4 regions of the Neisseria weixii genome follow, and region 4 is predicted to be linked to each of the others. Evidence: predicted binding sites of a transcription regulator. Region 4 holds the regulator's gene; each other region holds the start of a gene.
The links. The regulator FNR, encoded in region 4, switches genes on or off when oxygen is low (the NO sensors DNR and NnrR bind a similar motif). The targets are predictions, from matches to a motif close to TTGATNNNNATCAA.
Positions count from the first base shown of each region.

Region 1 (2,168 bases), on a different contig from region 4:
AGCATGCTCGCGCCATAACCGGCGCACGACAAGCCTTGCAGTGCGGCATCCGCGGCGCAGGCTTCGCCCGATTGCGGCGGGGTAATGTTTTCGGTGGAATACACGCACGGTACGCGCATTTTGTCGGCGGTGTTGCGGCTGAAGCCGTGGCGTTTGCGCAAGGTGTAGCGCAGATTGGCCAGCAAAGGGTCGTGGGTAACTTTGCTTAAATCGGCTGTCTGAATCAAGGCGGGATTTTTTTGTCCGCCCGCGCCGCCGCTTAAGATAAAGGGCTGCTTGTGTTGCACAAAATATGCCGCCATTGCTGCTTTCACGCGCACTTGGTCGATGGCGTCAATCACAAAATCAAAGCCGTCTGAAAACAAATCGGGCAAATTTTCTTCGGTGGCAAAATCTTCGATTTCAACCACTTGGCAAGCCGGATTGATTTGCAAAATGCGCTCGTGCAAAGCACTGGCTTTGGCCTTGCCGAAATCGCCGGTCAGGGCATGAAGCTGGCGGTTGACATTGGATTCGGCGACATTGTCCAAATCAATCAAAGTTAAACGACCGATGCCGCTGCGTGCCAATGCTTCTACCGCCCACGAGCCGACACCGCCGACCCCGACCACGCATACATGCGCCTGATGAAAGCGTTGCAATGCTGAATCGCCATACAATCGGGCAATGCCGCCGAAACGGCGTGACGACAGGGAATTAATCTCGGACATGGTCAACCTTGTGATAAATCAAAAAATAAATGAAAAGGCGGCCGCGCGAAGTAAAAATTAATCGCAAAAAGCCAAAGGCGTATTATACTTGAACCGTCAAGGCTGTTGTGTAAAGCCGAGAGAACAGTCTATAATCCCATCACTTGAAAAATATCGTGCCGCAAAAAGGCCTTGGAAGGAGATGACAATGTATAAGCATTTAGTGGTTGCCGTTGATGGTAGTGAAACTTCTTTAAACGCGTTGAAACATGCTGCTGATTTGGCCAGTGTCAACGAAGCCCGCCTGACTTTGGTACACGTGGCCAATCCGGCCGAATACATGGCTCTGGCACCTGAATTTTTACAACACGAAAGCTATGAAGCCGCTGCTGTGGCGCAGGGTAACGAAGTGTTGGAATTTGCCGAAAAATCAGCACGTGAATACGGTGTGGCCAACATTGTGAAACATTTGCTGGTTGCCAACAAAGGCGCGCGTGAAATGGCGCAAGAGTTGGTGGATTACGCTGATGCCAACGGTGCCGATTTGCTGGTGTTGGGCACGCACGGCCGCACCGGTCTCATGCATTTGCTGATGGGCAGCTTTGCTGAAACTGTGATGCGCCAAAGCCACTTGCCATTGTTGGTGATTCGCAGCAAAGCCGAAGAAGAATAACGCTTCTTGTAAGCTAAATTAACCCCACGCCGTCTGAATATTTCAGACGGCTTTTTTGTTATGATTTAGCCACCGTGTATATTCATATATCATTATTTTCAAAATGGCGCCAAATAATTTTTCAAAATACCGAAAAAATCCTTATCCTGACATCAATTGGTTTTATAATCGCGTTTTGAGTTTAGCGTAATCATCCTATTTGAAGGGAAGCAAAAATGGCTGCACCGACCATCAGCGAGGTCTGCAATATCCGTTATTGGGGCATTAATTATTATGATGCCGATGAAAAGGGCGAGGTGATTGTGCGTCCGAATCCGGCCGAGCCGGAGAAAACCGTGTCGCTGCAAAAGCTGGCCGAGTCGGTACAGAAAAAGCAGGGCGCGCGGCTGCCGATTTTGTTTTGCTTTCCGCAAATTCTGCAACACCGCCTGCACTCGATTAATCAGGCGTTTCAGACGGCCAGAACCGGTTTTGGTTATGAAGGTGATTATTGCTTGGTGTATCCGATTAAGGTCAACCAGCACCGCCGTGTGATTGAAACGCTGATCCACAGCCGGCAGCCGCATGGTTTGGAAGCAGGCTCGAAAGCGGAGCTGATGGCCGTGTTGGCGCATGCGGGCACCACGCAGACGTTGATTGTCTGCAACGGCTATAAAGACCGCGAATACATCCGCTTTGCTTTGATGGGCGAGAAGCTCGGCCATCAGGTTTATTTGGTGATTGAGAAAATTTCCGAAATCGAAATGGTGCTGGAAGAAGCAGAAAAACTGGGCGTGAAGCCACGCTTGGGCGTGCGTGCGCGTTTG
Region 1 is NZ_JBHSPY010000051.1:3,289-5,456, reverse strand. Features, by position in the region: gene ACFPVS_RS13210 (tRNA threonylcarbamoyladenosine dehydratase) at 1-710, opposite strand, end outside; gene ACFPVS_RS13205 (universal stress protein) at 898-1,362, shown strand; gene speA (biosynthetic arginine decarboxylase) at 1,578-2,168, shown strand, end outside.
Region 1: ACFPVS_RS13205 (universal stress protein) is a predicted target of FNR. The motif match lies at 719-732, and genes of this name have one in related genera.

Region 2 (2,168 bases), on a different contig from region 4:
TTACCAAACCGCGCTGGTCGGCACGCCCAACCGCAAATACCTGTGGGTATTGTCACGCGAACCAAAGCTGGACGAAGCCACTTTACAAAGCTACATCGAAACGGCCAAGCAACAGGGCTATGATGTTTCCAAGCTGGTTCGCAGCGTACAATAAAAATTGATTCATAATAACAAAGGCCGTCTGAATGTTCAGACGGCCTTTGTTTGACTGCATATTATTTGTTGTCAGGGTGGGATTCCGTCGGGCTAGACAACGGCAATTCAGGCATAGTGCGTGCTTTTTCCGGAACAGAGCCGGACAAGGTATGCAAGAATGCGACGATGCTGTCGACCTCTTCCTTCTTCAATTCTTTACCCAATTGCGCCTGCCCCATGATTTGAACGGCTTTATCCAATTCCCACACGCTGCCGTTGTGGAAGTAAGGATAAGTTTTGGCCACATTACGCAAGCCCGGTACGCGGAAGAAATATTGGTCGGCTTCGTTTTTGGTCACATCGGCACGACCCTTGTCGTGGTTCGGGTCTTCAATGAATTTCCAATAAGGACCTTGCACCAAACCGAATTTTTGAAACGAATTACCGCCCAAACCCACGCCGGCATGGCACGCAATACAACCGTTATCCATAAACGAGCGCAGGCCTTTGCGTTCTTGTTCGTTCAAGGCATTGATGTTGCCTTTCAAATATTCGTCCCACTTGGTCGGTGTCAGCAAAGTGCGCTCAAACGCAGCAATCGCGGTGGTGATGTTTTTGAAGCTGATTGCGCCGTCTTGAGGGAAGGCTGCTTTAAACGCTGCCTGGTATTCCGGAATGTTTACGATTTTGGCCACAACGGCTTCTTCGCTGCTGTTCGCCATTTCCACCGGGTTCAGCAACGGCCCGCCTGCTTGCTCTTCCACATCAGCCGCACGGCCGTCCCAGAATTGCATGTCTAAAGTTGCCGCGTTCAACACGGTCGGCGAGTTACGGCCACCGAAGCCGCCTTTGTGACCTTGGCTGGTCGGCATATTGTCCACACCGGCAGAAGCCAAGTTGTGGCAAGAGTTGCAGCTTACGGTATTGCCTTTCGACAAGCGAGGCTCATACCATAATGATTGGCCAAGTTCGACTTGTTCAGGCGTAAAAGGACGCAGCTTCTGCATTTCTTCAGTCGTTGGCAGTGGTTTGAAAATGCCTTGCGCACGTTGCAGCAAATCTTTATCTTCTTGCGATGCGCCGCTGTTATCATACGCAGCCTGAGAAGCCGGTGCCGCATCAGGCTCTGAAGCTGCCGGCGCTGCAACCGGCGCGGAAGCAGTAGGCACAGCCGCTTGCTCAGCAGGCTTGTCACCACAGGCAGCCAATGCCGCCAGCACTGCAAGATAGAGGGCGATTTTGCCGAAAGCTTGGTATTTCATGGCGTATTCCTTTATATATTTATATATTTATATATTAAAAAGGGAAAACACTGCTCACCTAAAGCAGCCGAACCCTATGGTTAGATTTGATGAAAATCCTACATTTGATTACTGCCGTATTGCCATTGCTTTGGTTAATTTATGTATAGAGTATAATCAGACTCGACTGCCGTCTTTTTGCGATAAATCAATTTTGACACCATCATAGCCAAAACCAATACATCGGATAGCTAAAATTTTAACTTCTTATTCATTTCTAAGAATTGCCCGAATTTAACCGCAAATCACGTCGTATCACTTGCGCCCGATGGCCGATTGTTTTAAAGTTAGGCGCAAATCTTACTAGGGAAACTTCTATGAAAATTACTGTTATGGGCGCAGGCTCTTGGGGCACTGCACTCGCGCTACACTTTGCCCAACACGGCAATGAAGTCGCTCTGTGGGCGCGCAATGCCCAACACATCGAAACCTTACAAAACGACCGCGAAAACAAACACGGCCTGCCCGGCTTCCCATTCCCGGAAAGTCTGACCGCACACGCCGACTTGGCCGATGCGTTAAAAGATTCCGAATTGGTATTGATTGTGACCTCCGTTGCCGGTTTGCGCAGCAGTGCAGAATTATTAAAAGCCAACGGCGCCGCAGATATTCCGGTTTTAGCCGCGTGCAAAGGCTTTGAGCAAGACACAGGCTTATTGACCTTTCAAGTATTGAAAGAAGTCTTGCCGGAAAACAAAACACTCGGCGTATTGTCCGGCCCCAGCTTCGCAC
Region 2 is NZ_JBHSPY010000004.1:60,007-62,174, reverse strand. Features, by position in the region: gene ACFPVS_RS04010 (lipocalin family protein) at 1-154, shown strand, start outside; gene ACFPVS_RS04005 (cytochrome-c peroxidase) at 216-1,397, opposite strand; gene ACFPVS_RS04000 (NAD(P)H-dependent glycerol-3-phosphate dehydrogenase) at 1,754-2,168, shown strand, end outside.
Region 2: ACFPVS_RS04005 (cytochrome-c peroxidase) is a predicted target of FNR. The motif match lies at 1,575-1,588, and genes of this name have one in related genera.

Region 3 (2,168 bases), on a different contig from region 4:
AAAAACAATACAGGGCCTAATGATAATTTTAATTTGCTCATACGGTTTATCCTATTTCCACGGACGGCTATATGCCCCTAAAGTTGTTTGGCTGCCTTCAGAGACTTTACCCAAAGCATTGCTCCAAGCAGGTTGGATACGGAAATGTTTCTTATCGGCTGCCGCCGCATCCAAAGCTTGCCGCATGGCTTTCGTCACTTGTGCCGTGTACATCGGACTGCGTTGGCGGCCTTCAATTTTGACGGCACTGACGCCGATATCGATTAATTGCGGCAACATTTCCAGTACATTCAGACTGGTCGGTTCTTCTAATGCGTAATAGGTTTCATCATTCACTTCAAAGCGGCCTTTGCACAAAGTCGGGTAGCCGGCCGGTTCGTTCGGATTGAATTGATCAATCAATATATGGTTTAAACGCACATCCATGCGGTCTGGTTTTTGTTCCCAGCGAACCGATTTCGCCGGAGAACACACTCCCTGCATATTGGGCGATTCGCCGGTAGCATAGCTGGATAAAATACAGCGGCCTTCAACCATCACACACAGGCTGCCAAAACCGAATACCTCGATTTCGACATCGGTATGTTCGATAACATGTTTTACCTGATCAATTGTCAAAACACGGGGCAAAACGACTCGGCGGATGTCAAACAAATCTTTCATCAGGTTGATGGCTTCGTAATTGGTCGCGGAGCCTTGGACAGACATATGCAACCGTAAATCAGGATATTTATCGGCGGCATAAGCCATCAGTGCCGGGTCGGCAACAATAACGGCATCAGTTCTCAGTTGTACCGCCGTATCGATGGCTTTTTGCCACTGTTCGGATTGCCCGGCTTGAGCAAAGGTATTGATGGCCATTAATACCTGCCGCCCGCGCTCATGAGCATAGGAAACCCCTTGCATTGCAGATTTCATATCAAAATTCAAGCCCGGAAAATTTCGAGCATTCGTGGCATTTTTGAGTCCCATATAAACGGTGTCTGCGCCATTATCAATCGCTGTTTTTAAGGCAGGTAAATTGCCAGCCGGGCAGACCAGTTCCGGAATTTTCTGCATATTGTGCTCCTTGCTCATTGTCGTAACTTTGGTTTGAAATCAATATCTGGTATGACAGGGCGGATTTTATGTATAAAAAGCACAATATGTTCTGATTTAAATCAAGCTGATTTTTTTGGTTTTGGCTGTTTGTTCATGTTGGATTAAAGAAGGGACGAATATTTAAATATGTTTTCAATAGGTTACGAAAATTAGAAAAACGTTGTGCTGAAAGAAATTGGCTATTATATTTATAAATTTTTACAATAATAGTATCTTGTTTGGGTTGGATTTGAATAAAAGGCCGTCTGAAAAATCATTTTCAGACGGCCTTTCGTTTACCCAATCAATTAGTTACAAATCAAACACCGCCGTCACCGGCGCATGGTCGCTCGGGCGCTCTTGCCCGCGGGCGGCCAAGTCGACTGCTACGTCTTGCAACACGGCAGACAAGGCCGGGGAAATCAGCAGGTGGTCGATGCGTAAGCCTAAGCCGCGTTGGAACATGGCGCCGCGGTAGTCGAACCATGTGTAAAACGCACCTTCGGGATGGATTTGGCGCAGACTGTCGGTTAAGTCTAAGTTGAGCAGGTTTTGGAACCATTGACGCTCGATGCTTGAGCAATGGATTTTTTCATGCCATTTTTCCGGATCGTAGCAGTCGGCATCGGCCGGGGCGATGTTGAAATCCCCGAGCAAAACCAATTTTTCATGGCGGGCCAGTTCGTCGCGCACAAATTCGTTGAGCGCGGCAAACCATTGTTCTTTATATTGGAATTTCGGGCTGTCGAGGGCTTCGCCGTTGACGCAGTAAACATTAATCACGCGCACGCCGTTGATAGTGGCGGCAATCACGCGCCGTTGCGGGTCGTCGGGCAGGTTGGGCAGACCGGTGTGGACATCCTGCGGTTCGGTGCGGCTGATAATCGCCACGCCGTTGTAGGTTTTTTGGCCGCTCCAAACGGTATGCCAACCCATCATTTGCAGCGCGGCGACGGGGTATTTGTCTTGGTCGAGTTTCAGTTCTTGCAAGGCCAAGACATCGGGTTGGTGTTCGGCCAGCCAGTTTTGTACTTGCGGCAGGCGTACGTTGAGGGAATTGACATTCCAGGTCGTGATTTTCATGGGGA
Region 3 is NZ_JBHSPY010000011.1:41,177-43,344, forward strand. Features, by position in the region: gene ACFPVS_RS07135 (U32 family peptidase) at 1-41, opposite strand, end outside; gene ubiU (ubiquinone anaerobic biosynthesis protein UbiU) at 52-1,059, opposite strand; gene xth (exodeoxyribonuclease III) at 1,393-2,163, opposite strand.
Region 3: ubiU (ubiquinone anaerobic biosynthesis protein UbiU) is a predicted target of FNR. The motif match lies at 1,151-1,164, and genes of this name have one in related genera.

Region 4 (2,168 bases):
GGTGCCGCCGCCGAAGTGAAGTTGCGCCAATTGATGACGGCCGTTGAGATGCGGGGCGAGCAGTTCCATTTCACGCTCGAGATACTCAATATAAGCATCGGCGCGGATTTTGTCTTTGGTGATGATTTTGTTGCAGCCGCAGTAATAGCAAATGGTATTGCAAAACGGAATGTGAATATAAAGCGATAAAGGCTTATTGAGCGCGCCCAGACCGCGTAAATGCAGCGCATGGGTGTATTCGGCTTCGCGGAAACCATCGTGGAAGCGGTCGGCGGTGGGGTAGGAAGTATAGCGTGGGCCGCTTGTCGGAAGCTTGGCAATTAAATCGCGGTCGAATTCTGGTAGTTCGTTGTTTTGTATCGGGATTATTTTCATGATGGTCGTGTTGTGTTATATTTTGTTTAACGAATTAGTAAAACTCGATTTAGTTTGCTAGAATGCCACATTATGATAAACCTGTCTTGATATGAGTCAAGGGAAGCTCAGTCAGAACAAGAAGTTTTATAACAAAGGTGTTTGTTTTATGGCCGCACACAATTCTACACATCAATTGAAAGCACTGTGTTCCACGTGTTCCTTGCGTGAACTTTGTTTGCCCGTTGGTCTGATGCCTAACGAATTTTCCCAATTGGATGCCGTTATCCGTCAGAGCCGCCGTCTGAAAAAAGGCGAGTATCTGTTCCGTGCCGGCGAGCCGTTTACTTCTTTGTTTACCATTCGTGCCGGTTTTTTTAAAACCACAGTGGCAAGCCAAGACGGTCGCGACCAAGTAACCGGTTTCTTTATGTCGGGTGAGTTGATCGGCATGGACGGCATTTGTTCGCATGTTCATAGCTGTGATGCCGTGGCCTTGGAAGACAGCGAAGTGTGTGAATTACCGTTTGCACATATGGAAGAGTTAGGGCAAAACATTCCAAGTCTGCAAACCCATTTTTTCCGCTTAATGAGCCGCGAGATTGTACGTGATCAAGGCGTGATGCTGTTGTTGGGTAATATGCGTGCCGAAGAGCGATTGGCTGCGTTTTTGTTGAATTTGTCGAATCGTTTGTATTCGCGCGGTTTTGCCGCCAATGATTTCATTTTGCGCATGTCGCGTGAGGAAATCGGCAGCTATTTGGGTTTGAAATTGGAAACTGTCAGCCGCACGCTGTCGAAGTTCCATCACGAAGGTTTGATTGAAGTGGAACACAAGCATATCAAGATTCTTGATTCGCGGGCTTTGAAAAAAATGGTGTCTGGCTGTGCGCATGCTATGTAAGGCTTGGACATTAAAAGAAAGGCCGGTTTGAAACTTCAGACGGCCTTTTGATATTTTAAGCAAATATGAACGCTTTAAATAGAAAAATCTTCCACAATCGGCGCATACAAAATACGATCGATGGTTTCGCGGTTTAAGTGCGGGGCGAACATTTTGATAAAGTCATAAGTATAGCCGCGCAAATAAGTATCGGAACGGATGGCAATCCATGTGGGTGACGGTTCAAACAGGTGGGCGACATCAATCAATTCCAAATCCTGATCGGCTTGCGGATCGTAAGCCATTTTCGCCATCAAGCCCGCGCCCAAGCCCAGTTTGACATACGTTTTCAATACATCGGCATCGGCTGCAGCCAAAGCTACCTCCGGCTGCTCCAGCTTGGCTTTGCTAAAGGCACGTGCAATGCTGCTGCCGGAATGGAAAGCAAATTCATAAGTAATCAGTGGAAAGCTGGCTAAATCTTCAATGCTGAGCGGATTCCTACAATCCAGCAAAGGATGGTTTTTCGGCACTACCACGGCATGATTCCAATCGTAGCAATTGAGTTTGTGCAATTCAGGGTGGTCATCGAGCTTTTCGGTGATGATGGCGATGTCGGCTTCACCGTTGCTGACCATTTGCGCAATAGCCGAAGGGCTGCCCTGTTTAATGGTAAGGTTAACCTTGGGATAACGCTTCATAAAATCTGCCACAATATGCGGTAGAGCATAACGAGCTTGTGTGTGTGTAGTTGCGATGGTGAGTGCGCCGCTGTCGTGGTCGGTAAACTCGTTACCGATGTTTTTGATATTTTGCACGTCACGCAAAATACGCTCGGAAATTTCTAACACTGCTTTGCCCGGTTGTGAAACCGAAACCACGCGTTTTCCGCTGCGGATGAAAATCTGAATGCCCAGCTCTTCTTCTAATA
Region 4 is NZ_JBHSPY010000031.1:24,245-26,412, forward strand. Features, by position in the region: gene hemN (oxygen-independent coproporphyrinogen III oxidase) at 1-375, opposite strand, end outside; gene fnr (fumarate/nitrate reduction transcriptional regulator Fnr) at 524-1,258, shown strand; gene ACFPVS_RS11510 (CysB family HTH-type transcriptional regulator) at 1,333-2,168, opposite strand, start outside.